2 regions of the Caminicella sporogenes DSM 14501 genome follow, and region 1 is predicted to be linked to the other one. Evidence: riboswitches for the same ligand, from Rfam matches in the RefSeq annotation. Region 1 holds a riboswitch; the other holds the start of a gene.
The links. Region 1 has a riboswitch for cobalamin ahead of BUA90_RS05675 (S-layer homology domain-containing protein). Riboswitches for the same ligand answer to the same signal wherever they lie in the genome.
Positions count from the first base shown of each region.

Region 2: it holds a riboswitch for cobalamin, as region 1 does, so the genes downstream of both, cobI (precorrin-2 C(20)-methyltransferase) here and BUA90_RS05675 (S-layer homology domain-containing protein) in region 1, are expected to answer to the same signal.

Region 1 covers NZ_FRAJ01000008.1:40,048-46,029, reverse strand. Annotated here, with positions in the region: gene BUA90_RS12260 (S-layer homology domain-containing protein) at 1-1,706, shown strand, start outside; cobalamin riboswitch at 1,815-2,000, shown strand; gene BUA90_RS05675 (S-layer homology domain-containing protein) at 2,149-4,689, shown strand; gene BUA90_RS05670 (DUF4430 domain-containing protein) at 4,773-5,726, shown strand; gene BUA90_RS05665 (energy-coupling factor transporter transmembrane component T family protein) at 5,746-5,982, shown strand, end outside.
Region 2 covers NZ_FRAJ01000005.1:28,690-34,671, forward strand. Annotated here, with positions in the region: gene cobC (alpha-ribazole phosphatase) at 1-417, opposite strand, end outside; gene cobS (adenosylcobinamide-GDP ribazoletransferase) at 432-1,169, opposite strand; gene cobU (bifunctional adenosylcobinamide kinase/adenosylcobinamide-phosphate guanylyltransferase) at 1,183-1,752, opposite strand; gene cobI (precorrin-2 C(20)-methyltransferase) at 1,803-2,525, opposite strand; cobalamin riboswitch at 2,706-2,894, opposite strand; gene BUA90_RS03145 (YbjQ family protein) at 3,057-3,371, opposite strand; gene BUA90_RS03150 (DUF2225 domain-containing protein) at 3,352-4,086, opposite strand; gene BUA90_RS03155 (VanW family protein) at 4,103-5,536, opposite strand; gene BUA90_RS03160 (cell division protein FtsA) at 5,623-5,982, opposite strand, start outside.

The sequences.
Region 1 (5,982 bases):
ATCCAGAATATAGTAATGAAGATAAGATTGTCAGTGATAAAAATGCTAAAGAAAGTGAGCTAGTAAAGGCAATAAAAAGTGTTGCCGATAAACTAGGTAATAAGATAGATGGATTGAAGACAGAAACAGAAGCAGTAAAAGCAGTAAATGATGCAAAAGATGTTTTAAGTATTATGAAAAAAGCCTCAGAAAAAATTAAAACAGAAAAAGGAGCAAAAGAAATAGCAGATAATAATGTAAAAGTAATGAAACAGTTAATAAAGCTGGTAGAAAAGATAAAGAAAGAAGAAGAGAAAAAAGAAATAAACAAAGTAGCAGCAGATAATGTAGAAATAACATTAAAAGTAGTAGAAAAGATTAAAGATGTAGAAGAAATTAACAGAGTAGTAGAAAATGTTATAGAAACATCTGTAGAACTTATAAAGAAAATAGGAAGAGAGAGAGCAATAGATATAAAAGATAAAGTAGTAAAGTTAATAGAAAAAGTATTAGAAAAAGCAAGTGAAAAGGAATTAGGTGGAAAAGAAGTAAAAATAGAAGAGGAAAAAGCAATAGCAGTAGTAGATATTAAAATTATTAAAGAAATAGCAGAAAATACAGTAAATACAGTAAAAATGATAAAAGAAAAATTAGACAGAGATATAGTAGAAAAAGGGCTAGAAAAGAAGATAACTATAAAAATACCAGAGGTGAATAAAAAGGAAATACAAGCAAAGCTTCCAGTTAATATGGTGAAAATATTAAAAGAAAATGGAATAGAAAAAGCAGTAGTAAAGACAGAAAATGTAGTATTTGAAATAACATCAAATACATTTAAAGAAAAAGATAAAGAAGTAATATTAAGTGTGAAAACTATTGATAGAAATGATTTAACTCCACTTGAAAGAAATAAAATACCAAGTGAAAGTATAGTAGTGCAATTAGAAGCAAAAGCAGGAAAGGAAAAAATAAATAGTTTTAAAGAACCAATGGCAGTAAGTATACCATATAACGGAGAGGTAAAAGATAGTGAAACAGTACAAGTATTTCTATTGAAAGATAATGGAATAGTAGAAAATATTGGCGGGAAGTATGATAAAAATACAAATATGGTAACTTTTACGACACCACATTTTAGTAAATATTTTGCAAAGAAAGTAGATAAGAATGAAATAAAAATAACATTTAAAGATTTAAGTGGATATGAATGGGCAAGAAAGGCAATAGAATCTATTGCAAGTAAAGGAATAATAAGAGGAAGAGGGGAAGGAATATTTGACCCGGCAGCTAAAATAACGAGGGCAGAATTTGCAACTTTAGTAACAAAACTGATGGGATATACTGCAGAGGATATTGAATTATCATTTAAAGATGTAGCAAAAGATGCTTGGTATTATAAGAGCATAGCAGCTGCATATAAAAATGGATTAATTAAGGGTAAAAGCAAAAGTGTATTTGACCCAAATGGAAATATTACAAGAGAAGAAATGTCATTAATAATAGCAAAAGCGTTAAGGCAAAGAGGGTTTAAAAATGCAATGCCAGATGAATTAAATATTTTTACAGATAGAGATGAAATATCAGTATGGGCAAGAGATGCAGTAAGTATGTGTGTAAGAGAGAGTATTATAAAAGGTATGGAAGATGGAAGATTTGTACCAAGAGATAAAGCAAACAGAGCACAAGCTGCAGTTATGCTTTACAGATTATATCAATTAATTAAATAAGAATGAAAATAGACTGCTGTCTTAGTGGAGATGGCAGTCTATTTTTTTACTTAGATATTGTTATGTTGCTAATGATTAATCTTTTTGTTATAATTTAAGTCAGAAAATTTAATAAAAATTAATTTAGGTTCTCTATTTAGAGATTAAAAGGGAAAGAGGTGGAAATCCTCTGCAGCCCCCGCTACTGTAATGGTGGACGAAATCTGGTATATAACACTGTGACTTATGTCATGGGAAGTTCAGAAAGTAGGAAGAAGCCAGAGCCAGGAGACCTGCCTAAATAAAAAATCTTCGGAGGGAAGATGTTGCTCAATGATATGATATTAAAACATTATGTTGCGTTGAACAACATAATGTTTTTCTTTGTTACAGTATAAAAAAGAAACCTGAGAAAAGTTATCAGGTTTTATATATATTTATTATTTAAAAGGGGTGTGAGTACATGGAAAAATTTGCTACAAGAAATCTGAAAATTATTGCAAAATTGATGATAATTGCTATGCTCATTTTTGGCATAACTCCAATTATGCCAGTAGTTGAGAAGCATTACATTAGTAATGCTGTATCTAAGGAAAAGTCTGTGTTTGAAGTTGTATATAAAGCCGTATATTATCATTATGATAAATATACGACTGGAACTCCAGTAGATGCAGGTTATGGAAAATTTGGAGCATATGAAGCATATATACTTACAAAAGCAGGAGAAACAGTATCAGAGTGGGTGTATAACGGTTCAAATTTAAAAGAAGACGTAATAAAACTAATGGACGATACAATAAAAAATTCAGATAAGAAAAAGAAAGATTGGACTGGAAAAGAAGTTTATGCAAAATCGTCAAAGAGAGCAGCACAAGAGTATTTGGCAGCAAAGGAATGGGGAGAAAAGGATAGAGCAGAAGCTTTACTGAATATATTAAAGCAGAGACAAGAAAGAAATGAAGATGGTTCATTAGATGGAAATCCATATTCAGATATACCAGCATATGAACTTTTAGGAAGAGCAGGGGATATAGAAAAAATAGATGTTTCAAAAGCAATAGAATACATATTAAAAAGTCAAGACAGCAGTACAGGAGCATGGAGTAATAGTTATAATGATTTTATGCTTACAGCTCAGGCAGTAAGAGCTTTAGCATATTTAAAAGATTATGCGGGAAGTAAAGTAAATGAAGTAGAAAATGCTATAAATAGCGGATTAAAATGGTTAAAGAGTAAACAGCAGTCAGATGGTGGATTTAAAAGTAGTCCTTATGATGATGTAGCAGTGGATACTGTAGAAGTAATATTGACATTAGATGTACTAAATATAAATTTAGATAGTTGGACAAGCAGTGAAGGAAAATCTCCAGTAGATTATTTAAGAGAAAAGACATTAAATAGCGATGGAAGTTTTGGGACATATAGAAATTTAGTAGATGCTACATGGGTATTAGATGCTTATACCAGATTGAATTTGTTATCAGTAAAAGAAAATGATAGTAGTGATGATGGAGAAAATGTTCAGCCTTCTGATTCTACTATTAAAGTATATATAGCGATAATTGGAAAAGATGGAGAAATAATATGTTTTCCAAGGACAGTAATTTTATCAAAAGATAATAAATATGGTTTGACAGCTTTAGGAGCTTTAGATGCTGCTGGAGTAGATTATAGAATAAGTAAAGAGTGGGATGGATTTGTTGAAGAGATAGAGGGAATAAGAAATAAAGGTATGAATGGTTGGATGTATGCAGTTAATGGAAGTATACCATCAGTTTTAGCAGCAGATAAAAGAGTTAAATCTTCTGATAAAATATTGTGGTGGTATAGTGAAGATTCTATGGGAAAAGCTCCAAGCTGGCCAAGTGATAATTCATCATCAGCTCAAACTGTTATAAGTAAAGAAAAGGCAGAAAAAATAGAAAAAAAATTAAAAGAATATGATAAAAAACTTTCAGATATAAAAAATAAAACTATTATACTTAAAACTGAAAAAATAATGGATTTGGAAAAAGCTAAAAAATTAAAAGAACAATTAGATAATAACAAAGTAAAATTAAGTTTAAAAATAGGAAAAGATGGAGGAATAATAGCTGATACAAAAGTGGAAGAAGTATCTTTATTAGTGCCAGAAAGGGCATTGACTAAAAATAAAAATATTAGTATTGAAGAAATGAATAAAAACAGTAAAAAACCAAAACAATATGCTGTAAAGATTAATTCATCTATTTATGAATTTAAACCAAGTGGAATTAAGTTTGATAAACCAGTTACTATTAGTATCAAACTTCCTGTAACTAAAGATATGAACTTAGATAGATTGACTCCTGCATGGTATGATGAAGAAAATAAGAAGTGGATACCTATATCAGGAGTAATAGATGCTGAGGAAGGAATAGCAGTATTTAAAGTGAATCATTTTACTAAATTTGCAGTAATTGAAATGCCAAAGAGAGTATTTTTTAAAGATGTTAATGAAAATGTTGGCTGGGCTAAAGATGCCATTGAAATTTTAGCAGGACAAAATATTATAAAAGGTACTGGCAATGGCAGATATGAACCACAAAGAGCTATAACTCGTGCTGAATTTGTTAATTTGATTGTTAATGCATTAAATTTATCATCAAATAAAGATAGTGATATAATATTTAAAGATGTAAAGGATACAGATTGGTTTAGCAAAGCAGTAAAAATTGCATATGAAAACAATATAATTCTTGGAGATGAAGAAGGCAGATTTAGACCAAATGATAAGATAACTAGAAATGAAATGGCAGCGATTTTTTATAGATTGAACAAATCTGATGCAGATGTAAAAGATTATAAATTAAATATAAAAGATAAATCTCAAATTCCTATATGGGCATTAAATGGAGTTAAGTATGTATATAAAAAGGGCTTAATGATAGGATATAAAGATAATACATTTAGAGGGGACAAACTCTTTTCAAGAGCAGAGGTAGCAGTAGTTATTTACAGGTATTTAAATGATAATAATAATTAAATAAGCTGTATAAAGGGGAGAATAGTTTCTCTCCTTTAGCTGTTTAATAAATGTTTATATATATTCAGACGAGGTGTTTAAATATGAAGATAAAAAATTTTTCTAAGATATTTTTTATAATAGTTTTAATTTCTTTAGTTATAAGTGGGTGTGGAAGTAAGAATGGAAGTAGTTTAAATGGTCAAGCTGTATTAGTAGTAACGAAGAATTATGGAAAAGATGTTATATTTGATAAAAAAGTTAAGATAGATAAAAATTATACTGTTATGGATATATTAGAAGAAAATTTACAAGTAGGAACTAAATGGGGTGGAGATTTTGTATCAGAAATAAATGGTATAAAAAGTGATAATGGAGGAGTAAGTGGAAAACGTCAAGATTGGTTTTATTTTGTAAATGGGGTTTGTGCAGATACGGGAGCTTCAGAATACGAAGTAAAAAGTCAGGATATTGTGTGGTGGGATTATCATCCTTGGGAAAATATGAACTCTGCTAATTCTGCTGTTATAGGGTGTTTTCCAGAGCCTTTTATTCATGGGTATAGAAATAAGCCTAATAAAGTTATAATAATGGCTTCAACAGATAATTTAGATTTAGCAAATTCTTTAAAGGATTCTATTTTATCTAAAGGAGCTGAAAATATTGAAGTTAAAAAGTTAGATGAAAATTTAATAAAAGATAGATTAGGACCTACTATTGTTATTGGACAGTGGGATGAAATAAAAAAATTAAATTACATAAATAACTTAAATGAAGAATATAAAAAATCTGGAATAAATGTACATTTTAAAGATGAAAAAATAGAGTTATTAAAGTATGATGGGACTGCTGTAAAAAAAATCAAAGAAAATGCAGGAGTAATTACTGCAGTTGGTGAAGGTTTAGGCGATGATAAGCCTTTGTGGCTCATTGTAGGAATTGATTCTAAAGGGCTGGATAAAGCAGTTAATTTGTTAGTTAATAATCCAGAAAAAATCAAAAATATGTACAGTGCTGTTGTTACATCAGAAGAAATTATAAGTTTACCAATACAATAAAAAAGGAAGAGATTTGATTATGTTAATGTATAGAGAGAAAAATAATTTATTTTATAAATTACATCCTCTTACTAATTTGTTGTACATATCTTTGATTTTATTTTTTTCATTTATTTTTTCAAGTCCTATATATTTACTTGGATTATTTATATCAGTAGGATTAGTTATTATTTCGTCAGAAAATTTGTCTGAATGGAGAGGATATTTGAAATTTTCTTTAATATTGATTGCTATAATAATAGTGGTAAACGTTATC
Region 2 (5,982 bases), on a different contig from region 1:
GCTTTTAACTATGTTTTTATATGCTCCATTTACCCTATCATACATTTGATATAAACTTTCACCATCTGGAAAAATAAAGTTAACAAAATCTTTTTCCCATTTTTTAGACTTTTCTGGATATTTTTCACATATTTCTCCATAGCTTAAATTTTCCCATTTACCAAAATTTATTTCCCTAAGTCCCGGTTCTTCAATAATATTAACTCCATGATGTTTATTTATTATTTGAGCTGTCTTTAAACATCTATCTAAATCACTGCATATTATCATATTTAACTTTTCATTTTTTAATTTTTCACAGACCATTTCAGCCTGTTGTATTCCCTTTTTAGTCAATTTTGAATTAGTCCACCCGCTAAACAACTTTTTTTTATTAGTTTCTGTTTCTCCATGTCTTACAAATATTATTTCTAACATCACTACCACCTAAGTCATATAAATATAAAGAAAATTATATAGCTTAACAAAAATATTATCTCTGAAAGTTCAATCAATGAACCTAATATATCTCCTGTTATTCCATCTATCTTCAATGTAATATGTCTTACATACCATAAAGCAAATAAATTGACTATCAATATGCACAACATGGCAATTGGAAACAATAATGCTAAAACAATTGAAATCACATATGCAATAATTAACTGCATATTAGTTATTTTTCCAATAAATAAATTGCCCATTCCATTTGCTTTTGCAGTTTTTCCAATTTTACATGCCACTACAATATTTAATCTTGAAGCCACAGGCATTAAAAGTAAAATAGGATAAATATATGGAATAGGTATTTTATTTATTAATGCCATTTTCATAATTAGTACACAAAAAAGTGCTAAAGCTCCATTTGTTCCAAGTCTACTGTCTTTCATTATTTCCAATACTCTATCTTTTGGTCTATTGCTGTAAATTCCATCAAAAGTATCTGCAAGTCCATCAAGATGCAGTCCACCCGTAATGATTATTTCTACTATTACAGCAAATACAGCTGCTAAAAAACTTCCTCCTAAATTAAGTCCAATATAATATCCTGCTAAAATGAAAGTACCAATAATTAAGCCAACTAGCGGAAAATATATTATACCATTTAAAAAATCTTCTTCTGTAACATTTAAATTAAACCTTATAGGTATACGAGTTAAAAACTGAATCATTAAAATAAAACGCTTCATCTTTATGTCCTTTCTACTTTATCTTTACAGGTATACCTGAAACTATAAAATAAACTTCGTCAGCTTTTCCTGCAATTAACTGATTCATCCTTCCAGCTATATCTCTAAAAATTCTAGACAATCTACTTTCCGGAACAATTCCCATGCCAAGCTCATTAGTAACAATAACCATATTTATTTCTGCTTTTTTTACTTCATCAATTAGTAAAACAATTTGCTCTTTTATATCATTTTCAATATCATCTACTTCTTCCCAATCAACTTTATCCCAATCTATATTTGAATTATCAAACATCAGATTAGTAATCATAATTGTCATACAATCTAATAGTACTGTATCGTGCTTTTTGGCAATTTTTTGTATATGTTTATAAATATCTCTATACATTTCAAAAGTAGTCCATTCGCTTGGTCTTGATTCTCTATGTCTTTTTATTCTATTCTTCATGCCATCATCAAAAGGTATAGCAGTAGCTATATAAGCTATTTTCTTTCCTATTTCAGATACGTATTTTTCAGCAAAAGAACTTTTTCCACTTCTTGCTCCGCCGGTTATCAAAATTATTTTTTTGTTTGAATTCATATAAACTCCTCCAAAGTTGGAAGTAAGGTATAAATATGTTTTCATTACTCTTATTTATACATCTTTAATCCATTTTTTTTGATTATCATTGTAGAAAGATATGGGATTTTTTCACTTTTTACTATATCTATATCTGTAATAACTCTTTCTTCTTCTGTACCACATTTAGAAATTAAAATAAAATTATTTTCAAGTCCTCTTTTTATTAGCTCATTGGCAAGAATTTTACAATCATTTGACGGTTTCATTACTATAACATTTTCAAAATTATCTAAAGCTCTTATTAACTTGTCCCCATCACCTTTTCTCAATGGAACTACACTAAAACCTTCTTCCCATTCCACTATGGGTATGTTCAAACTACCTGCTACTGAACAAAAAGAAGTTATTCCGGGTATAGTTTCAACTTCAACATCATATTTTTTTAAATAAGGTAAAAGATACATATATGTACTATAAACCGTAGGGTCACCTAAAGTAATAAATGCCACTGATTTGCCTTCATTTAGAAGCTTTGCTATAATAAGTGCATTTTCTTCCCATTTATTTTGAAGCTCATTTTCATCATATATCATAGGAAAAGTTAAATATATTATCTTCACATCTTTTTTTATATGCTCTTTAGCTATATCGTAAGCAAAACTTCCTGCTGACTTTCTCTTTTCTGGACATATTACTACGTCTACTTCATTTAATATCCTCTTTGCTTTAACAGTTATAAGTTCTGAATCCCCCGGTCCAACTCCAACCCCATAAAATTTACCTTTTTTCATATATACCTCCTGAAAATTTGAAATTATCTCTAATAAAAAATATTATGTTTATAAAAATAATGGAAAAGGTCTAAAAACTTTTTCCATTAAGACTTTTTTACATAATCAAAAAAAATGCACTACGGAATATAAGTGCATTTTTATACATACTTTAATAAATCATACACTTCCCTCCGAAGTAGTTGCTAACGTTTTAAGGCAGGTTTCCTGGCTCGCGCTTCATCCTACTCCCTTGCCTTCCTTAAAAAATTAAGTGGCATAATAAGGTTTCGTATTCGCTTACAGTAGCGGGGGCTGCGTCGGACTCTCACCGAACTTCCCTTTTAACTTCTTTTTTTACAAAGAAGCACCTTAAAACTTACAAATATTAAATTAAAACTTCACTTTAATCTTTATTATAAAAATTTCAGCAAAAATTGTCAATAAAACCTAGGGTTTTGTCTAAAAATTACGAAAATATTTTTATCTCAATTTTTTACAAGAAATTGAAAATATTTAAATAAAATCAACTGGTATGATAATACATATAAATTATTTCACTTTTACTGCTGTACCGTAAACCAATAGCTCAGCTGCTCCCTGCATTATTGCTGAAGTCGCAAACCTAATATTCACAACTGCATTTGCCCCTTTTTCCTGAGCTTGTTTTACCATTCTGTCTATAGCAACTTGTCTTGCTTCATCTAACATTTCTGTGTATTGTGTTATTTCACCTCCAACTATAGTTTTAAAACCTGCTAATATATCTTTTCCCAAATGTTTTGATTGAATCGTACTTCCTCTTACCAATCCCAATACCTCTACTATTTCTCTTCCTTTAACTTCTTCAGTGTTTACTAAAATCATTTTCATTACTCCTTTCTATTTGCAAATTTTTTTTATTATTATATTCTTCTCTTGCCAATCTCCACTGCTCTCTAGCTCTAATTTCTATATGTCTTTTTTTCTTTATATCTGGATTGCTTAATGCTTTATCAAACCACTTTATAGCCTCTTTATAATTACCAACTCTTCTGTTAAGTTCTCCTAAAAGATATAGAATCACTACTTCATTGTATTCTTCTTTATCTAATCTTTCTTTTGTATAAGCATTTTGAAATGCATCTATTGTAAATTTTAAAAATTCCTTTTCTCTTTCATCATTCATATATCTATAAAACCAAGCAAGTCTCAAACATACTTTTCCAATATTTATATATTTAGATTTTGACACCTGATAACATATCAATGCTAATTTATATACCTGTATAGCTTCTTCTAAATTTCTTTCTTTTCCATAACTTCTCTGCTTCCAACGTGAAGTTATAAACTTTACTATTTTTTCCTTTTCCAATTCATTTATTTTTGAAAAAGTACTTTCTAGTGCTGCATATCCGCAATTTGGACATACAAAAACGTTATAAAACAAAGGATTTTCACTTTTATAATAAGGACAAAAATCTTCATCTCTCTTAATAACTCTAATTGCTGAAGTTCTAACCTTTTTAGTAGTAAACTTCATTTTGCATATTGGACATTCAATTTCTCTATCATAAAAATGGTCTAATAATTGTTTGTTCATATATACACCTCTATTACTAATTTATTATTTGATTTTCTATTTTATCTTTTTCTTCAATACTTGTATCATCACTTTTTATCTTTTTAGTACCTTTTATAATCACTTCTTTGCTCGGCTTATAATAATCTTTTGAAATCAATTTTCTTTTTATTTCTCTTCCATTTTCATATATAATCATATATGAGGAAACTATATAGCCATTTCTACCTTTACTTTTAACTATCATTTTATCTTCTGGTAAATTTTCATCAAATAGTATCTCTGTATCTTTTTTGATAACTTTATCAATCTTGCTAATTAATTTTACTATCTGATTATTTTCCTTATGACCGTATATATTAACTGTCAACTTATTCCCCTTAACAAAACTCTGTATATAAATTGGATATTTAGTCGTATTTTGAAATTTAAAGTCCAGCACTCCATATGCCACAGTTGCATCAAGCCCCTTAGGAACATATGTAGAAGGAATGGTATGATTAACTCTTTCAATTACCTCAAGCTGACTTTTTAAAACACTATTATATATAGTACTAGAAACTTGACATACTCCTCCTCCTATACCGTCAATCAATTCTCCTTTATAAATCACAGGTGCTGCTTGATACCCATTGCTTATACTCCTAGGTCCAACTATTTTATTAAAAGAAAATATTTCACCGGGTAAAAGCACTGTTCCATCTAATGCTTTTGATGCTAAATATATATTGTGACTTCTTCCCTTTTTATTCAAATTAAAAATAGTCGTATGAGAACCTAATAAGTCTGTAATATAACTAAGCATTTCAGAAGTATATTTAGGATATACAGGCTTAACAACTAAATTAACTTCGACTAATTCATCATACTTTCTTTTTAATAATTCTCTCGTAATAATTTCTTTAGTCTTTTCTCTATCTAAAATCAGTCCAACGGCTTCATCTTTTATAACAAACTTTCCTTTTATACGCTTTATACTAGCTTCAACACAGGGTTTATTTATTTCTTTTTCAATAGCACTTAAAATTTTGTCTAATTTTCCAAAATCTAAAGAAGTCTTTATAGAAATATTATGAGGATTTTTAAAAAGCTCTAAAACAGTTTTGAATCTGTCTAATAAATTTCCTTTACGTCCTATTAAAAAAGCATCATTTATAGCTTTTTTTAAATCATACTTTAATCCAATCTCATTTCCTTTAAAAACCCATACTTTATCTTTATAATGCAGCATTAATTTGTCTTTACCATCTATATCTCCTATTTCATCTTCAACTTTATTTACTGCCTCAGCAACAGACAGTCCTCCTACATCAATATTTTCAACATATACACCATTATGAATTGAATCACTAAAAATCATAAATAAAGCTATCCCCACTGAAACTGAGCTAAAAAAAATTACGCTAAGCAAAACTATTAAAATACTAAAAATCTTCTCTTTGTTTTTATCTTTTTTTTCCTCAAATTTCATATTAACCTCCACAAGTTCAGGCAAATCTATTCCCTTATTAAAAATATTAACTTTATAAAAATTTATTACTATTAAAACATATTTAGCTAATTCCAATAAATTTCTACAACATCACCATCTTTTAAAACGTCTGTATAACTTGCTTTTTTGCCATTTAATTTGAGCACTAAAATGCCTTTTGGAACTTTAATATCAAAATCAATATAATTAAATATATCTACAAAGATTATATCTTTTTTTTCTTTTTTTATATCTACTTTTTCGCCATTTACTGTAACCGTAATATAGTCTTTATCATCTCTTAATATTGTTTTGCTAGCTTCTCCTTTTTCTTCACTTTCAACAGCTTTCAATTTTGTATTTATTACCATGCCTTTTTTCAGCTTTTCATCTTTATTTGCCAATTTATCATTAATAAAAACTTCGCTTTTATCTAAATCAATATT